3 regions of the Streptomyces sp. NPDC006134 genome follow, and region 1 is predicted to be linked to each of the others. Evidence: riboswitches for the same ligand, from Rfam matches in the RefSeq annotation. Region 1 holds a riboswitch; each other region holds the start of a gene.

Region 1 (6,628 bases):
GGTCGACCAGGACGGCGTCGACGGGCTCACCCTCATCGAGCCCGGGTACCTGATGCCGCACCCGACCCTGCCCGCGGTGCGGATCGAACGGCGCGACGACCTGTGGTGCGCGCCCATCAGCAAGGTGCTGCTGCGCCATCCCGAGCTGTCCGACGACGAGTTGGCGGCGACGGCGCGCGCGGTGATCGGCTCGCTGGCGACGGTCACCATGTCGGGTCCCGGGACCGTCGAGCTCCAGCCGTGCGGTGTCACCAAGGCGACCGGTCTCGCGCTGGCCGCCGAGCACCTCGGCCTGAGCCCGTGGCAGACCCTCGCCTTCGGGGACATGCCCAATGACATCCCGATGTTCGACTGGGCGGCGCACGGCGTCGCGATGGCCAACGCCCATCCCGAGCTCAAGGCGGTCGCCGACGAGGTCACGGAATCGAACGAGGACGACGGCATCGCCGTCGTCCTCGAACGACTGTTTCCCGCGGTTCGTTAGGGCCCGGAGCGGCCCGTCAGCACCTGGCGCGGTCCGTCAGCACCTGGAGCGCCCGTCAGCACCTGGAGCGCCCGTCAGCGCCCGGCGCGGTCCGTCAGCACCCGGAGCGCCCGTCAGCGCTCAGTACGCCCCGAAGACGTTGTCGATCGAGCCGTACCGGTGGGCCGCGTAGTTGCAGGCGGCGGTGATGTTCGCGACCGGGTCGTACGGGTCCCACGAGGTGCCGGGCACGTGGTAGGCCCGGAACGTCGGGTCGATGACCTGGAGCAGGCCCTTGGACGGGGTGCCGTTGATGGCGTTGATGTCCCAGTTGTTGATGGCGTACCGGTTGCCGGACGACTCGCGCATGATGTTGCGGTGGATGCCGTTGTACGTCCCCGGGATGCCGTGCTGCGCCATGACGTCGAGCGACTGCCGGATCCAGCCGTCGAGGGTGTTCGTGTAACCCGCCGTCCCGGTGACGACGGTGGGCGTGGCGGCCGGGGTGGCCGCGGAGGCGGTGGCGGCGCCGGCGAGCGGCAGGGCGAGTACGGCGGCGCCCGTGCCGAGGAGGGCCAGCTTGCGGGCGAGTCGGGCGGTGGTGGCGTGCCGGTTCTGACCGGATGCGCGCATGACGAGTTCCTCTCCTGCCGCCTGCGAGGTGAGCTGTCGGGTTCGGGCGGGAGGTGCCCGGCCGTGGCCCTGACGGGCACGGCTTCACCCCAAGCCGCTCCGGTGTGGTGTCCGGCGCGGCGACTTACCTGGGTCCCCCGCTCCTGCCGTGCGTGAGTTGGTCGGTCGATGGGTGTGCGTCCGGGCGGCGGCAGGATTCGGCGTCCGCCCGACAGGCCGGGAACGTATGCGAGGGCACATGTCCGAAACAAGTGCAGGAATCACCTCTCGGGCATGTTGACCTTGTTCTGAGGTGTTTGGGGTGCTTGATCCTTTACGGCCGCCAAGGGTCAACTGGCTTGCGGGGTACAGGGAGGCGGGCGGATGTGGGGGGTGTGGCCGCCCGGGCGTCGGCGTGAGCCAATTCACGGCAAGCGGAAAGAGTGGCAAATCGGGCAATAAGGCCAACTAGTCCTTAAATGGCTTCTCGTGGGGACTGTTGTCGTATGCGGGCGGGCGGGCGGGCGGGCGGGCGGGCGGGCGAGCGGGCGGGCGGTGCGGTGAGGGGTGGGTCCTGGAGTCGCGCCGAGGAGCGGAACGCGGGTTTGCGTGTCGAATGGGTGACCTTCCCGGGGTGCCGGCCGTTGGGCGCGGGGGCGGGGTCTTCCGTGCGGGGTCTTCCGTGCGGGATCTTCCGTGCGGGGTCTTCCGCGCGGGAGCTTCCGTGCGGGAGCTTCCGGGCGGGCCTCCGGCGCGCCGCGTCCGCTTGGGGGCCCGGCTCATGTCTGCTCATATCTGCTGATCACAAATATGCCGGTCATGATCCGATACCGACCGGCCTGTAACCGTGGGCGCTATCGGTGATCGAAACGTGACCGGATACGCTGACTTGAGTGATGGCAGCGACCTATCGACAAACCGTGTAAGCGCCAGTAGACACCAGCAGACAGGAGACCCCTCGTGACCGTCGTCGGGCCGTTCGGGCTGAGCGTGCGGGACCAGGCACTGGAAGCCGATGTCCAGGCCGGACTGGCGGCTGTCGAGGAAGGGTTGCTTGAGGCAACCAAAAGTGAAGTGCCGTTCATCACAGAGGCCGCCCAGCACCTGGTGCGGGCGGGCGGGAAGCGTTTCCGGCCACTGCTGGTGATGCTCGCGGCCCAGTTCGGCGACCCGTACGCCCCGGGGGTCGTGCCGTCGGCCGTCGTCGTCGAGCTGACCCATCTGGCGACGCTGTACCACGACGACGTGATGGACGAGGCCGCGGTACGGCGCGGGGTGGCCAGCGCCAACACCCGCTGGGGCAACTCGGTGGCGGTCCTCACCGGCGACTTCCTGTTCGCGCGGGCCTCACAGATCCTCGCCGACCTCGGCCCGGAGGCCGTCCGCGTCCAGGCACTGGCGTTCGAACGGCTGGTCACCGGGCAGATCCTGGAGACGGCCGGACCGCAGGACGGACGGGACCCGGTCGAGCACTACCTCGACGTCCTCGGCGGCAAGACCGGATCGCTGGTGGCCGTCTCGTGCCGGTTCGGCGCGATGATGTCCGGGGCCCACGAGACGCACGTGGACGTGCTGACCCAGTACGGCGAGCGGCTCGGCGTCGCCTTCCAGCTCGCGGACGACGTGCTGGACATCGCCTCCGACTCGCACGAGTCGGGCAAGACGCCGGGGACGGACCTGCGCGAGGGCATCGCGACCCTCCCCGTGCTGCGCCTGCGTGAACGGGCCGCCCGGCTGGGGCTGGCCGAGGACGTCGAGCTGTGCGAGCTGCTCGGCTCCGACCTGACCGACGACGAGCGCCACGCGGAGGCGCTGCGCCTGCTGCGCGCCCACCCCGCGCTGGAACAGGCCCGCCGGGACACCGTCCGCTACGCGGAGGACGCGCGCGCCGCGCTCACCCCGCTGCCGGAGTGCGAGGCGAAGACCGCGCTGGTGGAGCTGTGCGACGCGGTGGTGCACCGAGCCGGGTAGAAGCCGGGTGGGAGCCGGGTGGAAACGGCCGGCCGGTCCGTCTGCCTTGCTGGTCTCGTCTGCCCTGCCGGTCCGCCTGTCCTGCTGGTCTCGTCTGCCCTGCCGGTCCGCCTGTCCTGCTGGTCTCGTCTGCCCTGCCGGTCCGCCTGTCCTGCCGGTCTCGTCTGCCCTGCCGGTCCATCTGTCCGGCCGGCGCCCCGGCTGCTCGGCCGGCCCCGTCGGCCGGGTCGCTGTCCCCTACCGGGCGGGGGAGCCGCCGTCCCCTACTGGACGGGGGAGTCGCCGTCCCCTCGCGTCATACCGCAGCAGTAGGCGGAGTTGAGTCCGCAGTCTGACGAAACCACCTGTCCGATTTGGTCAGATGGAGACCGCGGACATCACCACTCCTCACCGATTCGGGTGAGAATGGCGGCTCACGGTGAGACCGGCGCGAGAGCACACGACGCGAGGACACGACACGGGCAGCCGCCGCCGACCACGGAGGTAGGGCACACATGGCACCGTACGCATCCGACGACAGCACGACGGCCGCCGGGGCCGGGGAACCCGGGACCCGGCGGCGCAGGGCCGCGCGGTACGTCGTCCCGGTCGTGGTGACGGGGGTGGCGGCGGCGACGATCGGGCTCGTCCCCGCGCTCGCCGACTCCGGCGACCCCGACCTTCCGGACATCACGGCGCAGCAGCTCATAGAGAAGATCGCCGGGTCGGACGTGCAGCAGCTGTCCGGCACGGTGAAGATCAGCACGGACCTCGGTCTGCCGGACCTGGGCGGCCTGGTGGGCGACATGGCGGGCGGTATGGCCTCCGGCTCCGCGGGGCAGGGTGACGGCGGCTCCGCGGCGGACCCGTCGGCCAAGCTCACCGAGCTGGTGTCCGGCACCCACACGCTGCGGGTCGCGGCCGACGGCCCGGACCGGCAGAAGCTGTCGCTGCTGGAGAACGCGGCCGAGTACAGCCTGATCCACGACGGCAAGGACGTCTGGGGCTACGACAGCGAGTCGAACGAGGTCTACCACGCCACCGTCCCCGAGACCGCCGACGGGCGGGCGAAGGAGCGCCGGGAGGTCCCGGCCACGCCCCGGGACCTCACCGAGGAGGCGCTGAAGGCGGTCGACGACACCACGTCCGTGACCGTCGACGGCACCGCGCAGGTCGCCGGCCGGGACGCGTACAAACTGCTGATCAAGCCCCGGCAGGAGGGTTCCACGATCGGCGCTATCAGCGTCGCCGTGGACGCGAGCACCGGACTGCCGCTGAAGTTCACCCTCACCCCGGCGAGCGGCGGCGCCGCCGTGGTGGACGCCGGCTTCACCCAGGTCAGCTTCGCGAAGCCGCCCGCCTCGACCTTCGACTTCACCCCGCCCGAGGGGGCGAAGGTCACCGAGGGCGGCGAGGCGGACCAGGCGCCCGGGGCGCCCCGGGCCGAGGGGAAGACCGGCGGGGGTCCCGACGGGGACCTCGGCGGAGACCTCGCCAAGGGGGCCGACGGCCTGAAGGTCATCGGCGAGGGCTGGAACGCGATCGCCTCCTTCGACACGGGCGGGCAGGGCCTGCCGGCTGCGTCCGCGGGCGGTGACCTCGGCGAGTCGGGAGCCCTCGGCGGCTTCCTCGGCTCGTTCGGCGACGAGGTCTCCGGCAAGTTCGGCTCGGGCACGGTGTTCACCACCCGCCTCGTCAACGCCCTGATCACGGAGGACGGCAAGGTCTACGCGGGCGCGGTCACGAAGGACGCGCTGGTGAAGGCGGCCGACGCCGGGAAGTGAGCGCCGAGAGCGCCGAGAGTGGCTAGGGAGCCGAGGGAGCCGAGGGAGCCGATGGACGAGCCGTCCGCCGTGGAACCGGACCGGGCTGGTGCCGGCGCCGGTGCCGGTGACGGTGCTGGTGCCGGTGACGCGGTCATCGCGACCCGGGCGCTGACCAAGCGCTACCGCGGCGGACAACTCGCCGTCGACGGCCTGGATCTGACCGTCCCGGCGGGCAGCGTCTTCGGCTTCCTCGGCCCCAACGGCTCCGGCAAGACCACCACCATCCGCATGCTGATGGGCCTGATCGAGCCGACCTCGGGCACCGCCCGCGTGCTGGGCCGGCCCATGCCCCGCGCCGCCCGCGCCGTACTGCCGCAGGTCGGGGCGCTCATCGAGGGACCGGCCCTGTACGGCTTCCTGTCCGGGCGCGACAACCTGCTGCGGTACGACGCCGCCGACCCGACCGCCGATCCCCGCACCCGGCGCCACCGCGTCGCCGACGCGCTGGACCGCGTCGGCCTCACCGCCGCGGCGGGCAAGAAGGCGAAGGCGTACTCCCTCGGCATGAAGCAGCGCCTCGGCCTGGCCGCGGCGCTGCTCCGGCCCCGCCGGCTCCTCGTGCTGGACGAGCCGACCAACGGGCTCGACCCGCAGGGCATGCGGGAGATCCGCACCCTGATCCGGGAACTGGCCTCCGACGGCACCACCGTCTTCCTCTCCTCCCACCTCCTCGACGAGATCGAGCAGGTGTGCACGCACGCCGCGGTGATGGCGCGAGGGCGCCTGATCGCCCAGGGCACGGTCGCCGGCCTGGCGGCGGGGCTGCGCGGCCGGCTGGTGGTGACCACGCCGGACCCCGGGGAGGCGGCGCGGGTGCTGAAGGAGCAGGGGGCCGCGGAGGTGACCGTCACCGAGGACCGGGTCACGGCCGAGCCGCCCGACCGCGACCTCGCGGACGTCAACGCGGCGCTGGTGGCGGCGGGCGTGAGGGTCCGTGGCTTCGGGACGGAACGGGTCTCCCTGGAGGACGCGTTCGTGGCGCTGACGGGGGAGGGGTTCGATGTCGCGGGCTGAGACAGGGGAGACGGGGCAGACCGCGGAGGCGGGGGAGGTCGCGGAGGCGGGGGAGGCCGGAGCGATCGGAGAGGCCGGAGCGATCGGAGAGGCCGGGGACGCCGCGGGCGCCGTGAGGGTGGCGGGAGCGGTACAGGCACGGTCCGGGCTCGGACCGCGGCCCCTGTGGACTCTCGGACCGCGGTCTCTGTGGACCCTCGGACTGCTGCGCAGCGAACTGCGGACCACCTTCCGGCGCTGGCGCACCCTGGCGCTGCTGGGCGTGCTGGCCGCCGTACCGGTCCTGGTCGGGGTCGCCGTCCGGATCGAGACGGGTGACGGCTCGCCGGCCGGTGGCGGGGGCGGCCAGGGACCGGCGTTCATCTCGCAGATCACCAACAACGGCCTGTTCCTGGTCTTCACCGCGCTGGCCGCCACGCTCCCGTTCTTCCTGCCGATGGCCGTCGGAGTCGTCGCGGGCGACGCGATCGCCGGCGAGGCGAACGCGGGCACCCTGCGCTACCTGCTGGTCGCCCCCGCCGGCCGTACCCGCCTGCTGCTCACCAAGTACGCCGCGGTGCTGGCGTTCTGCCTGGCGGCCACCCTGGTGGTCGCCGTGTCCGCGCTCGCGGTCGGGGCGCTGCTCTTCCCGCTCGGCGATCTGACGACCATCTCCGGGACGCGGATCGGCCTGGGCGAGGGCATGGGGCGGGCGCTGCTGATCGCCCTGGCCGTCGCCGCGTCACTGACGGGCGTGGCGGCCCTCGGCCTGTTCGTCTCCACG
Region 2 (6,628 bases), on a different contig from region 1:
TTCGGGTGCCGGATCAGGTGCCGGGCGGCGGCGATCACCTCGCGCAGGTTGTGCGGCGGCATGTTGGTGGCCATGCCGACGGCGATGCCCGAGGCGCCGTTGACCAGCAGGTTCGGGAAGGCGGCGGGCAGGGCCACCGGCTCCTGCTCCTGGCCGTCGTAGTTGGGGGCGAAGTCGACGGTGTCCTCGTCGATGGACTCCGTCATCAGGCTCGTCGCCTCGGCCATCCGGCACTCGGTGTACCGCATGGCGGCCGGCGGGTCGTCGTTGCCCAGCGAGCCGAAGTTGCCGTGGCCGTCGACGAGCGGCACGCGCATGGAGAAGGGCTGGGCCATGCGCACCAGGGCGTCGTAGATCGACGCGTCGCCGTGCGGGTGCAGCTTGCCCATGACCTCGCCGACGACGCGGGCGCACTTCACGTAGCCGCGGTCGGGGCGCAGCCCCATCTCGTTCATCTGGTAGACGATGCGGCGGTGCACCGGCTTCAGGCCGTCGCGCGCGTCCGGCAGGGCACGGGAGTAGATCACCGAGTACGCGTACTCGAGGAAGGAGCCCTGCATCTCGTCGACGACGTCGATGTCGAGGATCTTCTCCTCGTACGAGTCGTCGGGCGGCGGGGTCTTCGTACTGCGGCGGGCCATCGCTGCCGGCTCCTTGCTGAAGCGTGGACGGGGATCTGACGCGGACCATTGTGGACCGAGGCACTGACAAGGGCCGACGAGGACCCGTCATGGGCTGCCCGGCCCGGTGCTGCCCGCAGGGTACGCCCTCGCCCCCGGCGGCCTCGCAACACGATCACCTTCATGCCGGGGCGGCGGGTCCCGGCGTATGCCCTCGCCCCCGGCGGCCCCGCGACCCCGTGCTCGCTCTCGGCGTACGGCGCCCGGGAACTCCACCGCCGGTCCGCACGCTTGCATACAGTGGCAGGACCGGCAGAAAGACTGCGGTTCACCCGATGATTCCGCGATCGAAGGGACGTACATGCCCATGGGTCACACGGCCACAGCCCAGGCAGGCTCCGGCGGCCTGACAGCGACCGAGCACCGCCTGGCCAACGGCCTGCGCGTGGTGCTCTCCGAGGACCACCTGACCCCGGTCGCCGCGGTGTGCCTCTGGTACGACGTCGGCTCGCGCCACGAAGTCAAGGGGCGCACCGGCCTGGCTCACCTTTTCGAGCACCTCATGTTCCAGGGCTCGGCCCAGGTCAAGGGCAACGGTCACTTCGAGCTGGTGCAGGGCGCCGGCGGTTCGCTCAACGGCACCACCAGCTTCGAGCGGACCAACTACTTCGAGACCATGCCCGCCCACCAGCTGGAGCTCGCCCTCTGGCTGGAGGCCGACCGCATGGGCTCCCTGCTGACCGCCCTCGACGACGAGTCGATGGAGAACCAGCGGGACGTCGTCAAGAACGAGCGCCGCCAGCGCTACGACAACGTGCCCTACGGCACCGCCTTCGAGAAGCTGACCGCCCTCGCCTACCCGGAGGGCCACCCCTACCACCACACGCCGATCGGCTCGATGGCCGACCTGGACGCGGCGACCCTGGAGGACGCGCGGGAGTTCTTCCGCACCTACTACGCGCCCAACAACGCGGTGCTGTCGGTCGTCGGCGACATCGACCCCGAGCAGACGCTCGCCTGGATCGAGAAGTACTTCGGCTCCATCCCGTCCCACGACGGCAAGCCCGCCCCCCGCGACGGCTCGCTGCCCGACATCATCGGCGAGCAGCTGCGCGAGGTCGTCGAGGAGGAGGTCCCGGCCCGCGCGCTGATGGCCGCCTACCGCCTCCCGCAGGACGGCACGCGCGCGTGCGACGCCGCCGACCTGGCCCTCACCGTCCTGGGCGGCGGCGAGTCCTCCCGCCTGTACAACCGGCTCGTCCGCCGGGACCGCACGGCCGTCGCGGCCGGCTTCGGCCTGCTGCGGCTCGCCGGGGCGCCCTCGATGGGCTGGCTGGACGTGAAGACCTCCGGCGACGTCGAGGTGCCGGTCATCGAGGCCGCCATCGACGAGGAGCTCGCCCGGTTCGCCGAGGAGGGCCCGACGGCCGAGGAGATGGAGCGCGCCCAGGCCCAGCTGGAGCGCGAGTGGCTGGACCGGCTCGGCACGGTCGCGGGCCGTGCCGACGAACTGTGCCGGTACGCCGTCCTGTTCGGCGATCCCCAGCTCGCCCTGACCGCCGTGCAGCGGGTGCTGGAGGTGACCGCCGAAGAGGTCCGGCAGGTCGCCGAGGACCGCCTGCGCCCCGACAACCGCGCGGTGCTCGTGTACGAGCCCACCGCCCCCGCCGACACCGGCTCCGACGCCACCGACGAGAACGAGGAGGCGGCCAAGTGACCGAGCTCGCCACGATGGACTTCCACCCGCAGCCGCAGGCCGGCGAGCCCAAGCCGTGGGCGTTCCCCGCCCCGGAGCGCGGGACGCTGGACAACGGCCTGACGGTCCTGCGCTGCCACCGCCCCGGCCAGCAGGTCGTCGCCGTGGAGGTGTCGCTGAACGCACCCCTGGACGCCGAGCCGGCCGGTCTCGACGGCGTCGCCACGATCATGGCGCGGGCCTTCTCCGAGGGCACCGACAAGCACTCCGCCGAGGAGTTCGCCGCCGAGCTGGAGCGCTGCGGCGCCACCCTCGACGCGCACGCCGACCACCCCGGCGTCCGCCTGAGCCTGGAGGTGCCGGCCTCCCGCCTGGCCAAGGCGCTCGGCCTGGTCGCCGACGCCCTCAGGGCGCCCGCCTTCGCCGACAGCGAGGTCGAGCGGCTCGTCCGCAACCGCCTCGACGAGATCCCGCACGAGCTGGCCAACCCCTCCCGCCGGGCCGCCAAGGAGCTCTCCAAGGAGCTGTTCCCGGCCGACTCGCGCATGTCGCGTCCCCGCCAGGGCACGGAGGAGACGGTCGCGGACATCGACTCCGCCGCCGTACGCGCCTTCTACGAGCGCCACGTCCGCCCGGCCACGGCCACCGCCGTGGTCGTCGGCGACCTCACCGGCATCGACCTCGACGCGCTGCTCGGCGACACGCTCGGCGCGTGGACCGGCTCCCCGGCCGAGCCGCGGCCCGTGCCCCCGGTGGTCGCCGACGACACCGGCCGGGTCGTCATCGTGGACCGGCCGGGCGCCGTGCAGACGCAGCTGCTGATCGGCCGCACCGGGCCGGACCGGCACGACCGCGTGTGGCCCGCGCAGGTGCTCGGCACGTACTGCCTCGGCGGCACCCTCACCTCCCGTCTGGACCGCGTCCTGCGCGAGGAGAAGGGCTACACCTACGGCGTGCGGGCGTTCGGCCAGGTCCTCAGGTCCGCGCCGGACGGCACGGGCGCCGCGATGCTCGCCATCAGCGGCTCCGTCGACACCCCGAACACCGGCCCCGCCCTGCAGGACCTGTGGACGGTGCTGCGCACCCTCGCCGCCGAGGGGCTGACCGACGCCGAGCGCGACGTCGCCGTGCAGAACCTGGTCGGCGTGGCGCCGCTGAAGTACGAGACCGCGGCGGCCGTGGCGAGCACGCTGGCCGACCAGGTCGAACAGCACCTCCCCGACGACTACCAGGCCGAGCTGTACCGGCAGCTCGCCGCGACCGGCACCGTGGAGGCCACCGCGGCGGTCGTGAACGCCTTCCCGGTGGACCGCCTGGTGACCGTCCTCGTCGGTGACGCCGCGCAGATCAAGGCGCCCGTCGAGGCCCTCGGCATCGGCGAAGTCACCGTCGTCGCGGCCGAGTAGACCGCCCGTCGGGCGAACCGGCGGCACCACGCGCGCGTGGGGGCCCTGGTGACACGTACGTCACCAGGGCCCCCTTATGCCCGAATTGGGGCGGAGGTTGCCTGTCTGGCCTGTGGGATGCGCAACAAAATCCGTCTTCCGTTTGGGGATTGAAAGCCGCCCCCCTTAGCGTCGTCCAGGCTGTTCGTCAGGCAGTGCGCCGCACCCGCGGCACCGGACAGTCATCGCCGAGTCCCCGTACGGCGCGAGCCAGGGGAGCCGGGGACCCAACCGCAGTCCCTGGGGTGAATCGGACGCCCGCGCGTGCAGCGAGGGGGTCCGTAGGAGACCTTCCTGCTCCGAACCCGTCAGCTAACCCGGTAGGCGAGAGGGAAGGAAAGGACCAGTCTGTCCATGGCGTTCACGCGCGCCACCGGGAAGCACCGTCGTCCCAGCCGGATGCAGCGCACCACCGCCCGCGCGGCGGGTGTCGCGGCGCTCACCACCACCGGTGTCGTCGGCACCGTCGCGGCTCCGGCGTTCGCCGCCGAGCCGGCTCCCGAGCAGACCGGCCTCACCCCGGTCGTCACGATCGGCGACTCCATAGCCGACGAGATAGACGCCCAGGCCGCCGCGCAGGAGCAGGCGGCCGAGGAAGCCGCCCTGCGCAAGATGGCCGAGGAGGCCGCGCGCGAGCGGGCCGCCGAGGCCGCCAAGGAGGCGCAGGCGGCCGCCGAGAAGGCCCGCGAGGCCAAGGACCGCGCCGCCCGCGAGGCCGAGCGCAAGCGCCTGAACACCTTCGTGATGCCGATCGCCGGGTCCTACGTCTCCACCGGTTACCAGGCCGGCAGCTCCCTGTGGTCCTCCGGCAGCCACACCGGCGTCGACTTCCACGCCGCGAGCGGCACCTCCGTCCACGCCGTGGGCGCCGGCACGGTCGTCGCGGCGGGCTGGGGCGGCGCGTACGGCAACCAGGTCGTCCTGAAGATGCACGACGGCACCTACACCCAGTACGGCCACCTGTCCTCCATCGGTGTCGTCGTCGGCCAGACCGTCACGGCGGGCCAGCAGATCGGCCTGTCCGGCGCCACCGGCAACGTCACCGGACCGCACCTGCACTTCGAGGCGCGCACGACGCCCGAGTACGGCTCCGACATCGACCCCGTCGCCTACCTCCGCGCGCACGGCGTGTCCCTCTGACGCCCCGGACGCCCCGCGCGTCCGTACGCCCCGGCCGCTTCCCGGCCGGGGCTTTTCGGCGTTCGAGGCCTCGCCGACCGGCGTTTCGATACCTCACCGCACATTGTTCCAAGGTCTCACCGCCCACCCGCCGGCCAAATCCCCGTTGACCAAAAAATACCCATGGATTACGGAGCGCCGTCGGAATTTCCGGCCCGCTGCCATAGAGTCGATCGCCATGCGTCCATCGTCGGCGTTTCACGGTGATCAAGGCGGAGGTCGGTCATGCGCATTCCGGCGCATTCGGTGTGCACGGCGATCCGGGACGACATCGTCGCCGGTGTCCACCAGCGCGGCAGCCGGCTCACCGAGGAACTCCTCGCCCGCCGCTACGGAGTCTCCCGCGTCCCCGTCCGCGAGGCCCTGCGCACCCTGGAGGCCGAGGGATTCGTGGTGACCCGGCGGCACGCGGGCGCGTGCGTCGCGGAACCCACCGAGCGGGAGGCCGCCGACCTGCTGGAGATCCGCCTGCTGCTGGAGCCGCTCGGCGCCGCCCGGGCCGCCCAGCGCCGCACCGAGGCGCACCTGAAGGTGCTGCGCGGCCTGGTCAGACTGGGTCAGGCGCGTGCCAGGCGGGGCACCGGCGAGGATCTGCGCTCCCTGGACGGGTGGTTCCACGAGACGCTCGTCCAGGCGTCCGGCAGCCCCGCGCTGATCGCGATGCTGACCCAGCTGCGCCACAAGATCGCCTGGCTCTACGCCGTGGAGGCGCCGGCCGGCGCGGTGGAGCTGTGGGCCGGGCACGGCGCGATCGTCGACGCGGTGGCGCGCGGCGACAGCGAGCGGGCACGGGCCCTCATGGCGGCGCACACCGAGCGCTCGACGGCCGCGCACCGGCTGCGCCCGCCCGCCGCGGGCGAGCGGACGGACCCCGTGAGGATCTCGCAACACCGCGTCAACACACCGAGCCTGCCGAATTAACACGGGGGCCGTATACAAAGAAGGGGTATTCGGATGCGGCCTTCTTTCCCACTGCTCTTTTCGCGTGGGCGCCCCTTCGTATGCGCCTGCGACGAAAAAGCGGACGGCCGCGGAGAGAAACACGAACGCCTGTGGCGAGAAAGCGGACGGTCGTGCCGGGGATGCGAATGCTCGCGACGTGAATAGGGATGCTCGCGACGTGAGTACGAATGCTCGCGACGTGAGTACGAATGCTCGCGCCGGGGATGTGAATGCTCGCGGCGGGAACGCGGACGTTCGCGGCGGGAACGCGGACGTTCACGGCGGGAATGCGGGCGTTCACGGCGGGGACGCGGACGTTCACGGCGGGAATGCGGGCGTTCACGGCGGGGACGCGGGCGTTCACGGCGGGGACGCGGACGTTCACGGCGGGAATGCGGGCGGACGCGCGGGAAACGAAAGAGCCGCGCCCCCGGAAAGGGTGACGCGGCTCCGCCGTCAGGTGCACAAGCGGCCGGGGACGGCTCAGACGGTCTCGGGAAGCTCCTCCAGCCCCTCCGCGACCAGCTTCGCCAGGCGGTCCAGGGCGGCATCCGCGCCCTCGGCGTCGGAGGCGAGGACGATCTCCTCGCCGCCCTGCGCGCCCAGGCCGAGGACGGCCAGCATGGAGGCCGCGTTGACGGGGTCGCCGTCGGCCTTGGCGATCGTCACCGGGACGCCTGTGGCCGTGGCGGCTCGGACGAAGATGGAGGCGGGGCGGGCGTGGAGACCCTCGGCCCAGCCGACGT
Region 3 (6,628 bases), on a different contig from region 1:
CGACGCCCGACCGGGCCCCAGGCCGTCCGCCACGGGCGAAACCGATCCCGCCACACCCCTCCCGACCTGGGCTTTTCCCATGGAACACGATCGGACGCCACCCTCTCCCATTCTGTACGTCCTGTACATTTTTTACAGAGACAGCGTCACCGGAGACGCCCGCAGAGGAGGGGTTCGCCATGACCCGACCGACCGCCCGCCACGTCCTGCCCGAGTTCACCGAACGGACGAGCTCCGGGCAGCGGACGACGGATCCGTACGCGAAGCTGCTGGAGGAGCGGATCGTCTTTCTCGGGACACCGATCGACGAGGTGGCGGCCAACGACGTGGTCGCCCAGTTCATGTACCTGGAGCACCAGGCACCCGACCGGGACATCGCGCTCTACATCAACTCTCCCGGCGGCTCCTTCGAAGCCATGGCGGCGATCTACGACACGATGCAGTACGTCGGCTGTGACGTGGAGACGACCTGCCTGGGCCAGGCCGGGTCCCCGGCGGTGGCCCTGCTGGCCGCGGGCACGCCGGGCAAGCGCTCCGTGCTGCCGGGCGCGCGCATGGTGATCCGCCAGCCGGCCCTCGCCGAGCCGGTCCGGGGGCAGGCCGACGACCTGGCCGTCCAGGCCGACGAGTTGACGCGCGTCCGTTCCCTCCTGGAGGAGATGCTCGTGCGGCACACCGGCCGCACCCGCGCCCAGGTGAGCGCGGACATGGAGCGGGACAAGATCCTCGACGCGCGGGAGGCGCTGGCGTACGGCCTGGTGGACCGGATCGTCTCCGGCCGCAAGGGCGCGCGGCCCGCACCCGGCGGGGAGTGAGGCGGACGTGCTTCCCGAACTCCCGCCCCTGCCCGCCCTGACGCGCGCCGAGGCCGAGCTGATCGACCGTTACCTCGACGTGGCCGACCTGCTCGGCCGCGTCAACCCGGCGCGCCACGGGGACACCTACCGCGGACTGCGGGCCGCCCAGGCCCTGGTCGGCCGGGCGGCCGCCCTGCGCGACGCGCTGACGCTGATGCACCAGCGGGGCGAGAGCGAGCTGCACACCGCCACCCTGGCCCGCGCGCTGCGCCTCCTGGACGGCGAGCGGCGCACCGCCCGCGTCACGCTGCCGCCCGCCTCCGGCAGTTGACACACCGGCACCCGGCCCGGGCTCCCCCACGCGTCGCGCGGGGCCCGGGCCGGGCCCGGAAGGCGCCGAACGGCGTACCCCCTTTCGGTGGAGAAATTCCTGCTGTATCAGGCGTATGCCGGTTGCGCCTTCCGCTGCACCCCGGTGCGGAATAACTGATTCCGCCGCTGGTCCGGAGCTCGGCGGCACCCTCGACGGAAGCTCGAACACAGGGGTGTCCACCCGAACGGGTGAGTGGTGAGTAACAACACAAATCCCCGGTTCCGTTGGGATTTTCGGACTTCGGTGCGCCAAGATCCCTGTCTGACGACAAGCCCCCGCCACCGCGGCGGGGCGGTCCGGGCGGACGCCGAGTCCTGCCGCCGCCCGGATGACCGGTCGACAGAAAGTGGATCGGCAGGAGTGGAGGACCCAAGCACGACGGGTCGCCGGAACGGTCACGCCATGGCCGGGCCGAGCAGCCCTTGGGGTGAAGCCGCACCACGCGGCCGGGCAACTTTGTCAGCCCGAATCCGACAGGTCATCCTTCACAGGCGGCTGACGAAGGGTTGCGCATGACTGCGCTCAATCGTGTCCCGTCCCTCATGGTCCGGGCCGGTACGGCCTCGGCTCTCACCATCGCCGCCGTCGGCGGTTCGATCGTGGTCCCCGGCGTCGCCTCCGAGGCCGCCGCCGCGGCCCCGGCCACGAAGGCCCTCCAGATCGCGGCCTCCAAGAAGGGTGCACCGTACAAGTACGGTGCCACCGGGCCGTACCGGTTCGACTGCTCCGGGCTGACGCAGTACTCGTTCAAGAAGGCCGGCAAGAAACTGCCGCGCACCGCCGCCCAGCAGTACAACAAGACCCGCCACATCTCCGCCAAGAACCGCAGGGCCGGAGACCTGGTCTTCTTCCACTCGGGCCGGAACGTGTACCACGTCGGGATCTACGCCGGGAAGGGCAGGATCTGGCACGCCCCGAAGACCGGCGACGTGGTGAGGCTCCAGAAGATCTGGTCCAAGAGCGTCTGGTACGGCCGGGTCAAGTGACATGGCGCGGGGTGGTGGCGACCCGACTCGCCGCCACCCCCGGAGCATCCCTCCGGCAGGCGCGCGCCACCCCCGCAGCATCCCTCCGGCAGGCGCGCGCCACCCCCGCAGCATCCCTCCGGCAGGCGCGCGCCACCCCTGCGGCTTCCCTCCGGCAGGCCGCGCCGACCGCGACGCCGCCCTCGGGAGGCCGGGGCCGGCTGCTGCCGGCCCGGCGCCCGCCCCCGGGCCGTGTGAGACGGCCGGAAGGGGGCTCGGACGGGCCTCCCCACGTGACACGCCCTCCGGACGCCGTTACGGGTGACGACGCGCTCGAAGTCCGGGCCCTCACGCGTGGCACGCCCTCCGATGGATACCCGTCACGCCATGGCCGACCACCGCCCCTGCACCGCGCGCAACGAGACGCCGCTGGAGCGCGCCGACCGCAGCTTCGCCGAGTTGCTCCAGGAGCCGCGGGTCACCCAGACCGGGGGCCAGATCCTCTTCGCCTTCCTGCTGTCCCTGGCGTTCACCTCGCGCTTCCCGGATCTCGACGCCGTGCAGCGGGCCACGTACGTCACCACGCTGCTGCTCGCCGTCCTCGCCGCCGCGCTGTTCACGGCACCGGCCGCGCTGCACCGTTCGCTCTTCCGCAAGGGCGCCAAGCCGCGCATCGCGCAGGTCTCCTCGCAGCCGGCCGCCCTCGGCCTCGGTGTGCTGGTGCTCGCGTTCACCGGCTCGGTGCTGCTCGTGGTGGACGTGACGGCCGGCCGGGCCGGTGGCGTCGCCGCGGGCGCGGCGACCCTGCTCGTGTGCCTCGGCCTGTGGGGGCTGCTCCCCCGGCTGGTCCAGCGGGCGAAGGCGTCCGGTGAGCGGGAGTCCGCGGACGGTCCGCCGGCGGCACGGGGCCGGGGAGGGGCATCGCGCCGGGTGCCGTCGGTGCGGCGCGTCCGGCCGGACGCGCCGGTTCAGCGCCGCTGCTCCTGCTGAGGGGCGGCCGTGACCGGCTCGGCCGGTTCCCTCCAGGGCAGTTCGATGGAGACGGTCTTGCCGCCCTCGCGGGTCGGCCGGATCCTCAGCCTGCCGCCGCACTCGGCGGCCAGCCAGCGGATGATCACCATGCCGCGGCCGTTGTCCTGCTGCACGGCGGCGGGCAGCCGCTTGGGGAACCGGGGGTGGCTGTCGGTGACGCCGACGCACAGACGTTCCTCGCGGTCGAGTGCGAGGGCGACCGTGAAGGTGGGCGACAGTCCGAAGGTGTGCTGCACCGCGTTGGTGGCCAGTTCGGAGACGATGAGCCGGATGGTGTCGGACACCTCCGTGCCCGCCGGCAGTCCCCACTCCGCCAGGGTGCCGACCACGTAGGTCCGGGCGGCGGAGACCGAGGCGGGATCGCTCGGCAGAGTGACGGAGGCTTCCAGATGATCTGCCATGGCGACGTCGTCCCTTCCCACGGGACCGCAGCCCGGCACGGAGCCGGATGGTTCGAGTACGGTCCCGGACTGGTGCTTCGTCGCCAGACTGCCATCACCCGCCGGTGAAGGGCGGCGATCCACCGGGATATGCATATATCTGTCGCTCGATGCGGTGAACTCTGCGACGACAGACCGTATTCGGGCGGCCCGGAAGGAGTAAGGAGAGGCCCATGCAGCACGGTCCTGCGGTCCGCCGCCGGAAGCTGGGCGCCGAACTGCGCGCGTTGCGCACCTCGGCAGGGCTCACCAGTGGTGAGGCCGCCCGGCTCGTGGGCTGGCACCAGTCCAAGGTGAGCCGGATCGAGACCGGAACGAGCGGTGCCAAACCGGCCGATGTGCGGTTACTCCTGGACGCCTACGGCGTGGCCGATCCCCAGCTGCGGGACCTGCTCCTCGTCCTGGCGGGTTCCGGCCGCGGCACCGGCCGGCACCACCACTGGTGGCACGCCTATCGCGGAGTGCTGCCGCCGACGTACCGGGACTTCATCAGCCTGGAGTCCCAGGCGAGCGCGATGCGCACGCTGGAGACCACCGTCGTCCCCGGGCTGCTGCAGACGCCGGAGTACGCCCGGGCGGTGACGCGGGCCGCGGTGGACGGAGTGCCGGAGGAGCGGCTGGACGCGCTGGTGGAGGTGCGGCTGGCCCGGCAGGACGTGCTGCGCAGGGATCCGCCGCTGGAACTGCGCGCCGTGCTGGACGAGGCGGTGCTGCGCCGGGAGGTGGGCGGCCCCGGCGTGATGGCCCGGCAGCTGGAGCGGCTGGTGGAGGCGGCACGGCTGCCTCACGTACGCCTCCAGGTCCTGCCGTTCGGCGCCGGGGCGCACATCGGTGTCACCGGCTCTTTCGTAATCTTCTCATTTTCGAGCACTTCTGATCTGGATGTGGTCGTTCTCGACCACTTGACGAGTAGCCTCTATCTGGAACGGAAAGAAGACCTGGAGGCCTACTCCGAGGCCTTCAACGCCCTTGGGATCCACGCCCTTTCGCCCGAGGACTCGTTGGATTTCATCGCCGCGACAGCGGCCGGCGCGTAAGGAGGCACCATGTCCGCACTGCCTCGCACCGTCCCTTCCAGCACCCGGCTGCCCGGTGTGCGGTGGCTGCGCAGCAGCTACAGCACGGGCGCGAACAACTGCGTCGAGACCGCCCGGCCGGCCGCCGGCCCCTGGGCCGGACTGCTCGCCGTACGCGACTCCAAGGACCCGGCCGGGCCCGCGCTGCTCTTCTCCCCGGGGAGCTGGGCGGACTTCCTCTCCGGGCTCCGGTGAACCCCAAACCGGTGCGCCCGGGGCCGGTGCGCCCGCTTCCGTCCGGTCCCGTCACGCCCGGCTGACCCGCCGGGCAGCGTGCGGCACGCGGCCGTGCCCCGCCGGCTCACGGCCGCGTCCGGCAGATCACCCGCACGGCGTGCCGGAGCTGTTCCCCGGTCAGGTCCGCACGGGCGGTCAGTCTGAGCCGTGAGACGCCGTCGGGCACGGAGGGAGGACGGAAACACCCCACGGCCAGGCCCGCCGCCCGGCACTCGGCCGCCCACCGCACGGCGTCCTCGGCCGAGGGCGCGCGCACGGAGACCACCGCGGCGTCCGGACGCACCGCCGTCAGGCCCGCGGCGGTCAGCCGCGCGTGCAGTTCGCCCGCCACCGCACGGGCCCGCTCCGCCCGCCAGGGCTCACGGCGCAGCAGCCCGAGGGCCGCCAGGGCCGCGCCGGCCGCCGCGGGGGCGAGCCCCGTGTCGAAGATGAACGTCCGGGCCGCGTTGACCAGGTGGTCGATCACCCGGGCGGGGCCGAGCACGGCTCCCCCCTGGCTGCCGAGCGCCTTGGAGAGCGTGACCGTCACGACGACGTCGCCGGCGCCCGCGAGCCCCGCCGCGTGCGGGGCGCCGCGCCCGCCGTCGCCGAGTACGCCGAGGCCGTGCGCGTCGTCGAGGACCAGCCCGGCGCCGTACTCCCGGCACGCCTCGGCGAGGCGGGCCAGCGGGGCGGCGTCGCCGTCGACCGAGAACACCGTGTCGGAGACCGCGACGGCGGGCCCGTCGTGCATCTGGAGCGCCTTGCGCACCGCGTCCGGGTCGGCGTGTGCCACGACCTGGGTGGTGCCGCGGGCCAGCCGGCAGCCGTCGATCAGCGAGGCGTGGTTGCCGGCGTCGGAGACGATCAGCGAGCCGTGCGGTGCCAGCGCGGTGACGGCGGCGAGGTTGGCCGTGTAGCCGGAGGAGAAGACGAGGGCCGCCTCGGCGCCGCAGAAGGCGGCCAGTTCGCGTTCGAGCTCCGTGTGCAGCTCGGTGGTGCCGGTGACGAGCCGGGAGCCGGTCGCGCCGCCGCCCCAGACCCGCGCGGCCCGGGCGGCTCCCTCGACGACCTCGGGGTGCCGGGCCAGGCCCAGGTAGTCGTTGCCCGCCAGATCGAGGAGCGGGGTGCCGGCCGGGCGGGGCCGCAGGCTCCGGACGAGCCCGGCGCGGCGGCGCAGCCCGGCCTGCTCGTCGATCCAGCCGAACGCCATGGGTCCTCCGGTGGTGCGGGGTTTTGTAGGCAGTGCACAGACATTAGCGGCCGGGGCCGCCGCCCGAGGTGTGGTGATACCCACACGGTGAATCGCCGAAGTTGTAAGGAGTCTCCGTGGCCAGGGGCGGCCGAGTAGGACAGGATCGGCTCCCATGGATCTGCTGAAGACGCTGGTGGACAAGGGACTTCGGCGCGAGACGCCGACGCGCGAGGAGGCGCTGGCCGTCCTCGCCACCTCCGACGACGACCTGCTCGACGTGGTGGCCGCGGCCGGCCGGGTGCGCCGGCACTGGTTCGGGCGGCGGGTGAAACTCAACTACCTCGTCAACCTCAAGTCCGGCCTGTGCCCGGAGGACTGCTCCTACTGCTCCCAGCGGCTCGGCTCGCAGGCCGGCATCCTGAAGTACACCTGGCTCAAGCCCGGCGAGGCCTCCGAGGCCGCCGCCGCGGGCGTGGCCGGGGGCGCCAAGCGGGTGTGCCTGGTGGCCAGCGGGCGCGGTCCCACCGACCGGGA

What was found. Region 1 has a riboswitch for cyclic di-AMP ahead of ABZ340_RS02975 (transglycosylase SLT domain-containing protein). Riboswitches for the same ligand answer to the same signal wherever they lie in the genome.
Positions count from the first base shown of each region.
Region 2: another riboswitch for cyclic di-AMP. It lies ahead of ABZ340_RS27680 (M23 family metallopeptidase); the one in region 1 lies ahead of ABZ340_RS02975 (transglycosylase SLT domain-containing protein).
Region 3: another riboswitch for cyclic di-AMP. It lies ahead of ABZ340_RS12835 (C40 family peptidase); the one in region 1 lies ahead of ABZ340_RS02975 (transglycosylase SLT domain-containing protein).

Region 1 covers NZ_JBEXTV010000003.1:83,999-90,626, reverse strand. The annotation lists gene ABZ340_RS02980 (HAD family hydrolase) at 1-484, shown strand, start outside; gene ABZ340_RS02975 (transglycosylase SLT domain-containing protein) at 605-1,096, opposite strand; cyclic di-AMP (ydaO/yuaA leader) riboswitch at 1,101-1,270, opposite strand; gene ABZ340_RS02970 (polyprenyl synthetase family protein) at 2,036-3,046, shown strand; gene ABZ340_RS02965 (DUF2092 domain-containing protein) at 3,541-4,809, shown strand; gene ABZ340_RS02960 (ABC transporter ATP-binding protein) at 4,861-5,865, shown strand; gene ABZ340_RS02955 (ABC transporter permease) at 5,852-6,628, shown strand, end outside.
Region 2 covers NZ_JBEXTV010000050.1:33,331-39,958, reverse strand. The annotation lists gene ABZ340_RS27695 (DNA topoisomerase IV subunit A) at 1-641, opposite strand, end outside; gene ABZ340_RS27690 (pitrilysin family protein) at 982-2,337, shown strand; gene ABZ340_RS27685 (pitrilysin family protein) at 2,334-3,722, shown strand; cyclic di-AMP (ydaO/yuaA leader) riboswitch at 3,938-4,103, shown strand; gene ABZ340_RS27680 (M23 family metallopeptidase) at 4,116-4,901, shown strand; gene ABZ340_RS27675 (GntR family transcriptional regulator) at 5,166-5,861, shown strand; gene ABZ340_RS27670 (HPr family phosphocarrier protein) at 6,366-6,628, opposite strand, start outside.
Region 3 covers NZ_JBEXTV010000015.1:129,732-136,359, reverse strand. The annotation lists gene ABZ340_RS12845 (ATP-dependent Clp protease proteolytic subunit) at 180-815, shown strand; gene ABZ340_RS12840 (hypothetical protein) at 823-1,128, shown strand; cyclic di-AMP (ydaO/yuaA leader) riboswitch at 1,476-1,679, shown strand; gene ABZ340_RS12835 (C40 family peptidase) at 1,683-2,156, shown strand; gene ABZ340_RS12830 (DUF6328 family protein) at 2,523-3,125, shown strand; gene ABZ340_RS12825 (ATP-binding protein) at 3,104-3,568, opposite strand; gene ABZ340_RS12820 (helix-turn-helix transcriptional regulator) at 3,781-4,644, shown strand; gene ABZ340_RS12815 (DUF397 domain-containing protein) at 4,654-4,878, shown strand; gene ABZ340_RS12810 (8-amino-7-oxononanoate synthase) at 4,985-6,112, opposite strand; gene bioB (biotin synthase BioB) at 6,267-6,628, shown strand, end outside.